Regions from separate parts of the Amycolatopsis ultiminotia genome, predicted to be linked through region 2. Evidence: riboswitches for the same ligand, from Rfam matches in the RefSeq annotation. Region 2 holds a riboswitch; each other region holds the start of a gene.
The links. Region 2 has a riboswitch for cobalamin ahead of ABD793_RS23195 (hypothetical protein). Riboswitches for the same ligand answer to the same signal wherever they lie in the genome.

Region 1 (4,158 bases), on a different contig from region 2:
AGGTTTGAGCGCCCTGGCGATCGCGGCCCAGTGCTGACAGCCAGCGTAGCGGAAGCTGTTGCGCAGCAAGTGCACCACGCAAGTCTGGGCGATGGTCTGCGGCCAGACGGCGGTGATCGCGTCCGGCAGTCCGCTCAGATCGTCGCACACGACCATGAGCACGTCGGCGACACCGCGATTCTTGAGTTCGGTGAGCACGTGCAGCAAGTACTGTGCGCCGGCGCCGTCGCCGGCCCACAACCCGAGGATGTCTCGGCGGCCTTCGCAGGTCACCGCCAGCGCGACATAGATCGGCCGGTTGGCGGCCTTGCCGTCGGTGGATCTTCACGTGGATCGCGTCGATGAAGATCACTGGGTAGACCGCCAGGTCTACCATCAGGGTTTCGCCGACTCGTTGGATGTGCTCGCCGCCATCTGCAAGGCTCATCCCCGCTCCGCCCGCGCAGCCTGCACGACATGGTCGACGGATACGTCACCGCCGCCCACTGCGATCACCCGGAAACCGGCTGCGCGTCAGCCGCCCTGGCAGCTGACACCGGACGCCACGGCGTCGCAGCCCAGGTCGAGTACCAGAGCGGGCTTGAGGGCTACATCAGTGCCATCACCGCGATGCTGCTCGATCGCGCGCACCAATCCGGCACCGAACTGAGCGTGGCGGAAGCCCGAAAGCAGGCAGTAGCACTGTTCTGCCAGACGGTCGGCGCGCTAGTGGTCTCCCGCGCTGTCGCCGAGGTCGATCCCGGACTGTCCGACGAGGTCCTGACAGCCAACCGCAGGCAGCTCAAGCAGTGATAGAGGAGGCCCTGGGTGGGCCCGACATCTGCGGTCCGGAAGGCGATCAGCACGCCAAACGCAGTTGCGTGTGTTGCGCACCTACCTGTTTCGCGCTGCCTGCGCCGAACGTATGGGTGGCACGACTCGCTGCGGTCACACTTTGCTGCGCATGGGCACCGGAAAGGGATGCGCCCTCGAAGGCCACCTGTCGCTACGCACCATCGCCCACCATTGCAACCCGTCCCGGGTTGACCCCGGCGAGGGGGAGGCTCGGCTCTCAACACACGCAACCGGACATCCTGGCCGGCGTAATCCGCGAGCACAGATCACCTGTCGTCCGATGCCCTCGGCCGGACTGCGCTAGCCGAGGTCGAGGTGGCGCTGCTGGGAGCGCCGCGATGACCAGGCTGTGGGAGTGGAGCCGTGCGGATCCGTGTCGGTAGTTGGGTTGATGATGTTAGCTGGCCGTTGGCGGTTCGTGCGGAACCGCAGAGCATGCAGTATGGGCTCCACGTGCCGTTCGTGTTTATCGAGGTCATGCAGCTGTTGGTCGTGATCGTGCCGGCGAACTGTCCGGAAGCGGTAGGGACACCAAAACGCTTGCCACGTTCTCGGCCGTTGACGCCGGGCTCGGGCCGCTCGGCGCGGGGCGGCGGGCATTGAGACGGTGTACCTCCTGCTGGTGCTGGCTGAGCGTGTTTTCGGCACGGAGTTCGGGCAAGTACCACGGCTACCTCTCCTACGTGCCGGGCGCGCCGCTGCTGGACAACCTCCGCCGCTCACCGTCTTTACGCGGCTGACGTCGACTGTGGGCTGGGATACCGGCCGCGCGACCACCAACACCGTCGCGATCTCCGTCCTCGGCCGGTTTATCTACGGGACAGGCCTTTCCTTGATCCGCCACTCAGATGAGGGGTACGGCACGCTCGACATGGTAGGACTTCCTACTTTATGGTGTCCTCAGGTCTGCGGTGCAGGGAAGCCGGTGTGAGTCCGGCGCGGTCCCGCCACTGTGACCGGGTAGTGCCGCCTCACGAGGAGTGGTCACTGGCGGGAGCCGGGAAGGCCGGGGCGGTGCGGATCCGGGAGCCAGGATACCGGCCGCAGGTGTCCGTGTTCGTCCACGAGGATGGAGCTGAACGCATGTGGCTGATACCTGCCTGCGTGAAAGATGCTGTGCCACCGCGAGATCCGTTGGCTGATCCGCGGTAGTTCCTTCGGCTTCGCCTGCCCGCGTACCTCGGTGCCCGGGTGGCTCCGTCCTGCGTTCCTTCGCGAAAGGCTGGCCCATGACCCCTGAACTCACCCATTTCGTCGGCGGCAAACTGGTTCCGGGCACGTCCGGGCGGTTCGCCGACGTCTCCGACCCCAGTACCGGTGCCGTGCAGGCGCGCGTCCCGCTCGCCTCGGCTGCCGAGGTCACCGCTGTGGTGGACGCGGCCGCCGAGGCCCAGCGCGAGTGGGCGCGGTGGAACCCACAGCGTCGCGCCCGCGTGCTCATGAAGTTCCTCGACCTGGTCCGCGCCGACGAAGATCGCTTGGCGCGGCTGCTTTCTTCCGAACACGGCAAGACGGTGGCCGACGCGCGCGGCGACATTCAGCGTGGGCTGGAGGTGGTGGAGTTCGCCGTCGGGATTCCGCATCTGCTCAAGGGCGAGTTCAGTGACAGCGCGGGCACGGGGATCGACGTGTATTCGATGCGCCAGCCGCTGGGGGTAGTCGCGGGCATTACGCCGTTCAACTTTCCGGCGATGATTCCCTTGTGGAAGGCGGCACCGGCGATCGCGTGTGGCAACGCGTTCGTGCTCAAACCGTCCGAACGCGACCCGTCCGTGCCGTTGCGGCTGGCGGAGCTGTTCGGGGAGGCGGGTCTGCCGCCGGGGGTGTTCTCCGTGGTCAACGGTGACAAGGAGGCCGTGGACACGCTGCTGGTGGATCCTCGGGTGGAGGCGCTGGGGTTCGTGGGTTCGTCGGACATCGCGCAGTACGTGTACGAGCAGGCCGCCGCGCACGGTAAGCGCGCGCAGTGCTTCGGCGGGGCGAAGAATCACATGATCGTGATGCCTGACGCCGACCTGGATCAGGCTGTGGAAGCCCTTATCGGGGCGGGTTACGGCTCGGCTGGTGAGCGGTGCATGGCGATCACGGTCGCGGTGCCGGTCGGGGAGGCCACGGCTGACGCTCTGGTGGAACGGCTGGCCAAGCGAGTGCGGGGCCTGAAGGTCGGGGCGTCGCTGGATGAGAGTGTCGACTTCGGACCGCTGGTGAGCGCGGCCGCGGTGCAACGCGTGCGGGACTACCTCGACATCGGGATCGCCGAAGGTGCAGAGCTGGTCGTGGACGGCCGGGACCTCACGGTTCCCGGTCATGAGAACGGGTTCTTCCTCGGCGGCTGCCTGTTCGATCGGGTGCGGCCGGAGATGCGGATCTACCGTGAGGAGATCTTCGGCCCGGTGCTGTGCATCGCCCGTGCGGCCGATTACGAGGAAGCGTTGCGGTTGCCGAGCGAGCATGAGTACGGCAACGGTGTCGCGATCTTCACTCGTGACGGCGACACCGCGCGTGACTTCACCGCGCGGGTGAACACCGGCATGGTCGGGGTGAACGTGCCGATCCCGGTGCCGATCGCCTATCACACGTTCGGCGGCTGGAAGCGTTCCGGCTTCGGCGACCTCAATCAGCACGGCCCGGACTCGGTGCGATTTTACACCAAGACCAAGACTGTGACGTCGCGCTGGCCCTCGGGGGCCAAGGAAAGCGCGAGCTTCGTCATGCCGACGATGGCGTAGACGATGCGCCTCACGGAAGAACAACGAGCGCTGCGGGATACGGCGGCCGAGTTCGCGACCGAGCATCTGGCCCCGCGCGCGCTGGAGTGGGACCGGGACAAGCACTTCCCAGCCGGCATGTTACGCAAGGCGGCCGGGGTCGGGTTCGGTGGGCTGTACCTGCCCGAGGACGTCGGCGGCAGCGAGCTGGGCCGCCTCGACGGGGTGCTGGTCTTCGAGGCGCTTGCCGGTGGGTGCCCGTCGATTGCCGCGTACGTGTCGATCCACAACATGGTCACGGCGATGATCGACCAGTTCGGCGATGACGCGCAGCGGCGCCGGTACCTGCCGCGGATGGCCACTATGGAGGATCTGGGCAGCTACTGTCTCACAGAGCCCGGGGCCGGGTCGGACGCCGCGGCGTTGATTACGCGGGCCCGGCGCGAGGGCGACGAGTACGTGCTTGACGGGGTGAAGCAGTTCATCTCGGGTGCCGGCACGTCGGCGGTCTACGTGGTTCTCGCTCGCACCGGAGGCCCTGGTGCGCACGGGATCTCTGCGTTCATCGTCGAACGGGACACACCCGGGCTGAGGTTCGGGCCCAACGAGGCCAAGA
Region 2 (4,158 bases):
AGGGGTTTCACCGGCGTTCCGGGTGGCTGAGCCTGGCGTAGCGGTGGCTGGGCGCCGAGCGGGTGGTGTGCAGCTGGACCGGGGCCTCGCAGACGGTTCGCCGCACCTGTTGCGGGATCGGCGGTACCGGCAGGTCGAAGCGTTGCCAGCCGGGGCGGGTCAGTGCTGCGCCGAGTACCGCGCCGAGGGTGTTGAGCAGGACGTCGTCGGTCGAGGTGACGCGGCCGTTGTGCAGTACCAGCTGGATCGCCTCCACCAGCACCGAACCGGCGAGTGCGAGCAGCGCGATCCGGCCGACCGAGCGCAGCCGCCGCGCCCGCAGTGGCAGCAGCGCACCCAGCGGGCACAGCAGGAGCAGGTTGCCGATCACTTGCCAGGGAGAACCGTCGCCGGAGAGCGCGGTGCCGAGGTCGGCGCCGGGAACCAGGTCGAGTGTGCTGCCGCCGGCCGTGCCGACCGGCATCGTCACCAGCAGCAGCACCAGCCCGCCGACCGTCGTGATCAGCACGTCGACGCCTGCGGTCGCGGAAGCGTGGGCAAGGCTGGCGCCACTTCTTCGGCGCCGCCGGAGTGCGAGCAGTGGCCAGCAGAGCAACGCGTAAGGCAGCGCGATCGCGGTGGCCGGAATGATCCCCCAGAAGGCGCGCAGCAGGGCTCCCATGCGCTTCCCTTCTCGAACCCCTCACCGAAACTGCTTCTTCCCCGCCCCCAAGATCACCATCGCAGCACAAGATCCCCCCGGCATGTCCAGACCCCGCACTATGCGGTGAACTTTTCCGGTGGCGCGAAACGGAGTTCCGTGCTTGCGCAGTCCATAGTGGAGCGGAAAACCCTTGCTCCACAGGGGAGAATGCGGGTTTGTCAGCCGGCCAGCGCGCGTGCTTGATCGATGATCCGGGTCAGGTGCAGACCCCGGTGCACATCACACGGGTGCGTGGTGATTCCACTCGAGACCATCGCCGCGAAATCATCCAGCAGTGCGGTGTATGAGTCGCCGGCAGTACCCGCGCGGCCCAACGTCCGGTAGCCGTGGTCGCCGTACACCGCGACCTCCACGACTGTCGGCTGCACCGGCAACCGCAGCGTGAGCGTCGCGGTGCTGCTCGCGCCGCCCTTGTGGGCGAGCAGCACCTGCCAGAGGTCGTCTTCAGCACGGTGCGCCGCAAGGACTTCGGTGATCGGGCCGAGTGCGGCGTCGAGCAGGTCGAACGCATGCGGTCCGACGTCCGCGAGCGCGCCACCCTCGGCGGACAGCCGCCAGGCCGACGTCGCGTACCGGCCGCTGAGCAGCGCGCCGGACAGCCACCGCGCGCCGCCACCACGCCAGCCGCCTGCCTGCGTGACGCCGTCCAGCCAGTCGCGGGTCTGCTGGGCGAACCGCAGGGTGAGCATCACGAGCGAGGCGACCCCGGCGGCGGTCACCGCGTCGGCCAGCCGCTGTGCGCCGGCCAGGTCGGCGGCGATCGGCTTCTCCAGGATCAGGTGCTTGCCCGCCTCCGCGGCGCGGGTCGCGATCTCCGCCTGCACGGCGGGCGGTACCGCGAAGGCGAGCGCGTCGACCTGCTCGAACAGCTCGTCGAGGTCGGTGGCGGGGACGGCGTCGTAGGCCTGAGCGAGTGCCGTGGCGGCTTCGTGGCGGCGGCTCCACACCGCACTGAGCACGGTGCCGGGGTGCTCTGCCAGCCCGGGAGCATGCACCGTGGTCGCCCACGGTCCGGTTCCGACGAGGCCGACGCGCAGCTGTCCGAGTCCCACCTCCGGAAGTGTAGGTGTGGCCGCCGTCGCTTCCGATGGGTACCTGCGGTGGGTTAACGTCAACAGGTTCTACGCCACGAACGGGGGAAGCCGGTGCGAATCCGGCGCTGGCCCGCAACCGTGAGCGGCCCTTCCGGGCCGTGAGCCGGATCGCCCGTCGTGGTCCGATCGATGCGAGGTTCATCAGACATGCGGTTCCTGCACGTGCGCCACTGGGGGCGAGTCCTCGCCGGGTGCGCACTTCTGATCGGCACCGGGCTGAGCGGGGCAGGCACGGCTTCGGCCACCGTGCCCGGTAAGGGCAGCCAGGGGTACTGCCCGGACGGCAACGGGGTCACCGTGGTCGTCGACTTCCAGGGCCTCGGCGGCGATCCGCTCATCCGCTGCGCGCCGGGGCCGCAGGAAAACGGGGTCACCGCCCTGCAGAACGCCGGGCTCGAGCTGGCCGGTACCGGCAAGTACGGCCTGTCGCTGATCTGCCGGATCGAGCGCAAACCGGCCGACCAGTCCTGCACCGACATGCCGCCGGAAAACGCCACCTGGAGCTTCTGGACCGCCACGAACGGCGGGAAGTGGGCCGCCAGCCAGGTCGGTGTGCAGAGCTGGCAGCCGCCTGCGGGCAGTTTCGAGGGTTGGTCCTTCGCGATCGACAAGTCCTACACCGACTACCCGCCACCGCGCACGGCTCCGGTGCGCAAGGCGAACGCGCCCGCGCCCGCGCCCGCCGCGGCACAAACGGCTACTTCGGACAGCGGGTTTCCGTGGGGGCTGGTGATCGGCATCGTGGTGGTCGTGCTGATCGCTGCGGCCGGGGTGGTCACCGCGGTCCGGCGCCGGCGTGGCACGGCCTAGTCCCCGTGCGCTGCATCCCGGCGCGTGGTGGGTGTGGGCGCTCGCGCTCGCAGTCGTCGCGAGCCGGACCACCAACCCGCTCCTGCTGCTACTGGTGATCGCGGTGGCCGGGCTCGTGGTGGTGGCCCGCCGCGGCGACGCGCCGTGGGCGCTGGCCTTCCGGATGTATGCACTCGTCGCCGCGGTGATCCTGGTGTCCCGGGTGCTGTTCCGGATCCTGATCGGCGGCGAGGACGGTGGGCACGTGCTGTTCACCCTGCCCACCATTCCGCTGCCCGCCGCGGCCGCCGGGATCGAACTGCTCGGTCCCACCTCCGCCGAGGAACTGCTCGGCGGCTGCTACGACGGCCTGCGGCTGGCCACGATCGTGCTCTGCGTCGGTGCCGCGAACGCGCTGGCGAACCCGAAACGCTTGCTGAAGGCGGTGCCGGGCGCGTTGTACGAGGTGGGCACTGCGGTCACCGTCGCGCTGTCGGTCGCACCGCAGCTGGTGGAGAGCGTGCAGCGGGTGCGGCGGGCTCGACGGCTGCGTGCCGGACGGACTCGCGGCCTGCGGTTCGTGAAGGGGATCTTCGTGCCGGTGCTTGCCGACGCCATGGACCGGTCGCTGCAGCTGGCGGCGGCGATGGATTCGCGAGGCTACGGCCGCCGCGGTTACCTCGGACGGCGGGTCCGGGTGCTGATCGCGGTCTGCGTGCTCGCCGGGCTGGTCGGGGTTTCGGTGGGGGTGTACGGCGTGCTGGACGGTTCGGCGTCCTGGCTCGGGGTGCCGATGCTGCTGGCCGGGCTGGTCGTGGCAGGCGCCGGATTCGTGCTCGGCGGCAGGCAGGTGCGCCGGACGACCTACCGGCCCGATCCGTGGCGGCTGCCGGAAACGCTGGTCGCATTGTGCGGGGTGGCCGGGTGCGTGCTCGTGCTGGTGGCCGATCCGGTCACGCTGGCGACCCCGGCGTCCCCGCCGACCTGGCCCGAGCTGCCGGTACTGCCGGCGGTGGCGGTGTTGCTCTGCGTGCTGCCTGCCTGGCTCGCGCCGCGTCCGGCGCTCGTCTCGGAGGTCGCCCGATGATCGAGTTCTCGCACGTTGGCGTCACTTACGAAGGGGCGCACCGGCCGGTGCTCACCGATGTCGGCTTCGAGGTCGAGGAGGGCGAGCTGTGCCTGGTCGCCGGGCGCACCGGGGTCGGCAAGTCGACTCTGCTCGGCGCGATGAACGGGCTCGTCCCGCACTTCACCGGCGGACGGCTCACCGGCCGGGTGCGGGTGGCCGGGCTCGACACCGCGGAGCATCCGCCGCGCGAGCTGGCCGAGGTCGTCGGCGTGGTCGGACAGGACCCGCCGGCCGGGTTCGTCACCGACACCGTGGAGGAGGAACTGGCCTACGCGATGGAGCAGCTGGCCGTGCCGCCGGACGTGATGCGCAGGCGGGTCGAGGAAACCCTCGACCTGCTCGGCATCGCCGAGCTGCGCGACCGTCCATTGCGGACGTTGTCCGGCGGGCAGCAGCAGCGGGTGGCGATCGGCTCGGTGCTCACCGCGCATCCGAGCGTGCTG
Region 3 (4,158 bases), on a different contig from region 2:
CGAGTGGATGTCGTAGACGCCCGGTCCCACCCCGCGGGCGAACCCGGCGCCGGTGAGATCGGCCAGTACCTCCATTTTGGACCGTGCGGCCTCGATGCTGGTCACGTCGGCGTCCAGTGCGTCGATCGCGGGCAGCACCTCGCCGAACTCCGAGTAGCACATGTGCGTGTGGATCTGCGTGCTGTCCGCGACGCCCGAGGTGGCCAGCCGGAAGGCGTGTACCGCCCAGCCGAAGTACGCCTCGTGCCCGGCCGCCCGCAGCGGCAGCAGTTCGCGCAGCGCGGGCTCGTCGACCTGGACGATCCGGATGCCCGCGGTCTCCAGATCGGCCACCTCGTCGCGGATGGCCAGTGCCACCTGCCGCGCGGTGTCGCCGAGCGGCTGGTCGTCGCGGACGAACGACCACGCCAGGATGGTCACCGGGCCGGTCAGCATGCCCTTCACCGGACGGCCGGTGAGACTTTGCGCGTAGCGGGCCCATTCCACCGTCATCGGCTCCGGCCGGGACACATCGCCGAACAGGATCGGCGGGCGCACGCACCGCGAACCGTAGGACTGCACCCAGCCGTGTTCGGTGGCCGCGAACCCGGCCAGCTGCTCGGCGAAGTACTGCACCATGTCGTTGCGCTCCGGCTCACCGTGCACGAGCACGTCGAGGCCGAGGTTCTCCTGCAACCGCACCACGCGTTCGATCTCGGCGCGCATGGCGGTCCGGTACTCCTCGTCGCGGAGCCGTCCCGCGCGGTGCGCCGCCCTGGCCCGGCGGACGTCACCGGTCTGCGGGAACGAGCCGATCGTCGTGGTCGGCAGTGCGGGCAGGTCCAGCGCGGTCGACTGGGCGAGCACCCGCTGCGCGTACGGCGGGCGGATCGCGTCCTTCTCGGTCAGCCCGGCGATCCTGGTGCGGACGGCCGGATCGGTCGGCTCGGTGGCCCGCGCCCGGTCGGCCACCGCTTCACGGGCGGGCGTGAGATCCACGTCCGCGCCGGCGAGTGCCCGGCCGAGCAGCACGACCTCGTCGACCTTCTGCCGGGCGAACGCGAGCCAGCCCCGCAGCCGCGGATCGAGCCGCGGTTCGGCGGCCACGTCGTAGGGCACGTGCAGCAGCGAGCACGACGTGCTGACACCGACCCGTGCGGCAGTGTCCAGGAGCCGCCGCGCCCGGACGAGCGCACGGTCGGGATCGGTGCGCCACACGTTGCGCCCGTCCACCACCCCGGCCAGTACCTCCTTGTCCCGCAGTGCGCCCTCCGCGGCCACGGCGTCCACAAAGGACTCATCGGTGACCAGGTCCACGGCCAGTGCGTCGATCGGGGAGCGGGCCAGTACGCCCAGCGCCCGGCCGAGCCCGCCGAAGTAGCCGGCCACCAGCAGTTTCGGCCGGTCGGCCTGTTTTGCCAGCACGTGGTAGGCGCGGGTGAGCGCGTTCAGCTCCGGAGTGCTTCGGTCGGCGGCGAACGCAGGCTCGTCCAGCTGCACCCACTCCACGCCCTCGGCCCGCAGCTGCCGCAACAGCTCGGCGTAAGCGGGCAGCAGCTCGTCCAGCAGGTCCAGCGGCCGGAATCCGGGCGTGTCCGGTTTCGCCAGCAGCAGGAAGGTGACCGGGCCGAGCAGCACCGGACGCGGGGTGATGCCGAGCGCGCGGGCCTCGCGGACCTCGTCGACCGTGGCGGTGCCGGTCAGCGTGAACCGGCTGTCCGGGCCCAGCTCCGGGACGAGGTAGTGGTAGTTGGTGTCGAACCACTTCGTCATCTCCAGTGCGGGCGCGTCCGGCACCCCGCGCGCGGCGGCGAAGTAGGTGTCCAGCGGCGACAGGCCGAGCCGGGTGAAGCGCTCCGGCAGTGCACCGAACAGTACGGCGGTGTCCAGCACCTGGTCGTAGTGCGAAAAGGTGCCGGACGGGATCGAGCCGAGACCGGCGTCGCGCAGTGCGGTCCAGGTCTGTTCGCGCAGCTGCCCTCCGGTGGCCAGCAGCTCGTCCTCGGTCCCGGTGCCGGCCCAGTAGGCCTCCAGCGCCCGCTTCAGTTCCCTGGCCGGCCCGATCCTCGGGTAGCCAAGAACGGTGGTGCCGATCGTGTTCACAGCATGCATCCTCACGTGCTCGCCGGAAGAGTCCGGGCACGCGGCAGCCGTGCTTCGGTCGCGCCCTGTCCCACGAGGCCCGGACTCACGCACGCCGTCGGCGTGCGTGCCACGGGCAGGTCTTCGGACTCGTGGGCGCCGGGCACGCTCCTACTCGCCGTCGCTTCCCGGGCGCTGGCGCCCAGTGCTGGACCACATCCTCGTGGTGACGGCTTTCGTTCCCACTCACCGCTGCGGGGCAGTCCCGGAATCGCACCGGGTTCCCTCTTGCCTCGCCCGGACGTGAAAAAGCTCGGCCACGCCCTGGCGAACCAGTGGCGTGGCCGAGCTTAGCCGCAGCGGTCAGTCCCAGTCGAGGGCGCCGCCGGACTGGTACTCGATGACCCTCGTCTCGAAGAAGTTCTTCTCCTTCTTGAGGTCCATCGCCTCCGACATCCACGGGAACGGGTTCTCGTTCTCGCCGAAGATGGGGGCCAGCCCGATCTGCTGCGCCCGCCGGTCGGTGATGAAGTGCATGTACTGCTCGCACAGCTGCGCGGACAGTCCCAGCATACCGCGCGGCATGGTGTCGCGGGCGTAGGAAACCTCCAGCTCACAGGCTTCTCGCAGCATCCCGCGCACCTCCTGCTGGAACTGCTCGGTCCACAGGTGCGGATTCTCGATCTTGATCTGGTTGATGCAGTCGATGCCGAAGTTCAGGTGGATCGACTCGTCGCGCAGGATGTACTGGTACTGCTCGGCGATGCCGACCATCTTGTTGCGCCTGCCGAGCGAAAGGATCTGCGCGAACCCGGTGTAGAACCACATGCCCTCGAAGATCACGTAGAACGCCACCAGATCACGCAGGAACGCGGTGTCGGCCTCCGGTGTGCCGGTCTTGAAGTCCGGGTCCTCGAGGTGCTGGGTGTACTTCAGTGCCCACGCGTCCTTGTCCGAAATGGACGGAACCTCGCGGTACATGTTGAACAGCTCGCCCTCGACCAGGCCGAGGCTTTCGCAGATGTACTGGAAGGTGTGCGTGTGCACGGCCTCCTCGAAGGCCTGGCGCAACAGGTACTGGCGGCACTCCGGGTTGGTGATCTGCCGGTACACCGCGAGCACGATGTTGTTGGCCACCAAGGACTCCGCGGTGGCGAAGAAGCCGAGGTTGCGCTTGAGCATCTGCCGCTCGTCCTCGGTCAGCCCGTCGGTCGACTTCCACAGCGCGATGTCGGCCTGCATGGCGACCTCGGTCGGCATCCAGTGGTTGTTGCAGCCGGCCAGGTACTTCTCCCACGCCCACCGGTACTTCATCGGCAGCAGCTGGTTGACGTCGGAGCGGGCGTTGATCATCCGCTTGTCGTCGACGTTGATCCGGGCCGCGCCGACCTCGATCTCGCCGAGGCCGGTCGCGTCCGTGGTCTCCAGGTTGGTCATGTCTTCCGGGTTTCCTTACTGGCAGGCTTCGCAGTCGGGGTCGTCGATCCGGCACGCGGCACCATCGGTGGCGACGAAGTCGACGTCGTCCACCTTCGGCGCGGCCTTGGTCTCCGGCTCCGCGGCAGGCGGGGTCGCCGGGACCGCGGCGGCAGGCGAAGGGGAGGGGCTGGGCGAGGGCGCCGGTGCCGCCGCCGGGCCGGCCGCGGGAGCCGCGGCCGGGGTGGCCGAGACCGCGTTCAGCTTGCCGTCGGTGCCGCGCAGGGTGCTCTTCTCCACGTGCGTCGCGGACTGTGCACGCAGGTAGTAGGTGGTCTTGAGGCCCTTGTGCCAGGCGTAGCGGTACAGCTCGTCGAGCTTGCGGCCGCTGGGTGCGGCGATGTACAGGTTCAGCGACTGCGCCTGGTCGATCCACTTCTGCCGCCGTGAACCCGCGTCCACCAGCCACTTCGACTCGATCTCGAAGGCTGTGGCGTAGAGCGCCTTGAGCTCGTCCGGGACCCGGTCGATCCGGCCGAGGCTGCCGTCGAAGTACTTCAGGTCGCTGACCATCACCTCGTCCCACAGCCCGCGTTCCTTGAGCGAGCGGACCAGGTGCGGGTTCACCACGGTGAAGTCACCGGACATGTTGGACTTCACGAACAGGTTCTGGAACAGCGG

Region 1: linked by a shared signal. The riboswitch ahead of ABD793_RS00700 (CoA-acylating methylmalonate-semialdehyde dehydrogenase) and the one ahead of ABD793_RS23195 (hypothetical protein) in region 2 are both predicted to bind cobalamin.
Region 3: linked by a shared signal. The riboswitch ahead of metE (5-methyltetrahydropteroyltriglutamate--homocysteine S-methyltransferase) and the one ahead of ABD793_RS23195 (hypothetical protein) in region 2 are both predicted to bind cobalamin.

The regions. Positions count from the first base shown of each region.
Region 1 is NZ_BAAAZN010000001.1:143,932-148,089, forward strand. Features, by position in the region: partial or broken gene ABD793_RS00690 (IS256 family transposase) at 1-361, opposite strand, end outside; gene ABD793_RS00695 (hypothetical protein) at 457-792, shown strand; cobalamin riboswitch at 1,720-1,894, shown strand; gene ABD793_RS00700 (CoA-acylating methylmalonate-semialdehyde dehydrogenase) at 2,064-3,563, shown strand; gene ABD793_RS00705 (acyl-CoA dehydrogenase family protein) at 3,567-4,158, shown strand, end outside.
Region 2 is NZ_BAAAZN010000010.1:123,710-127,867, forward strand. Features, by position in the region: gene ABD793_RS23185 (VanZ family protein) at 8-661, opposite strand; gene ABD793_RS23190 (Gfo/Idh/MocA family protein) at 862-1,755, opposite strand; cobalamin riboswitch at 1,789-1,927, shown strand; gene ABD793_RS23195 (hypothetical protein) at 1,945-2,607, shown strand; gene ABD793_RS23200 (CbiQ family ECF transporter T component) at 2,594-3,673, shown strand; gene ABD793_RS23205 (ABC transporter ATP-binding protein) at 3,670-4,158, shown strand, end outside.
Region 3 is NZ_BAAAZN010000002.1:549,241-553,398, forward strand. Features, by position in the region: gene metE (5-methyltetrahydropteroyltriglutamate--homocysteine S-methyltransferase) at 1-2,091, opposite strand, end outside; cobalamin riboswitch at 2,180-2,413, opposite strand; gene ABD793_RS07435 (ribonucleotide-diphosphate reductase subunit beta) at 2,425-3,498, opposite strand; gene ABD793_RS07440 (ribonucleoside-diphosphate reductase subunit alpha) at 3,514-4,158, opposite strand, start outside.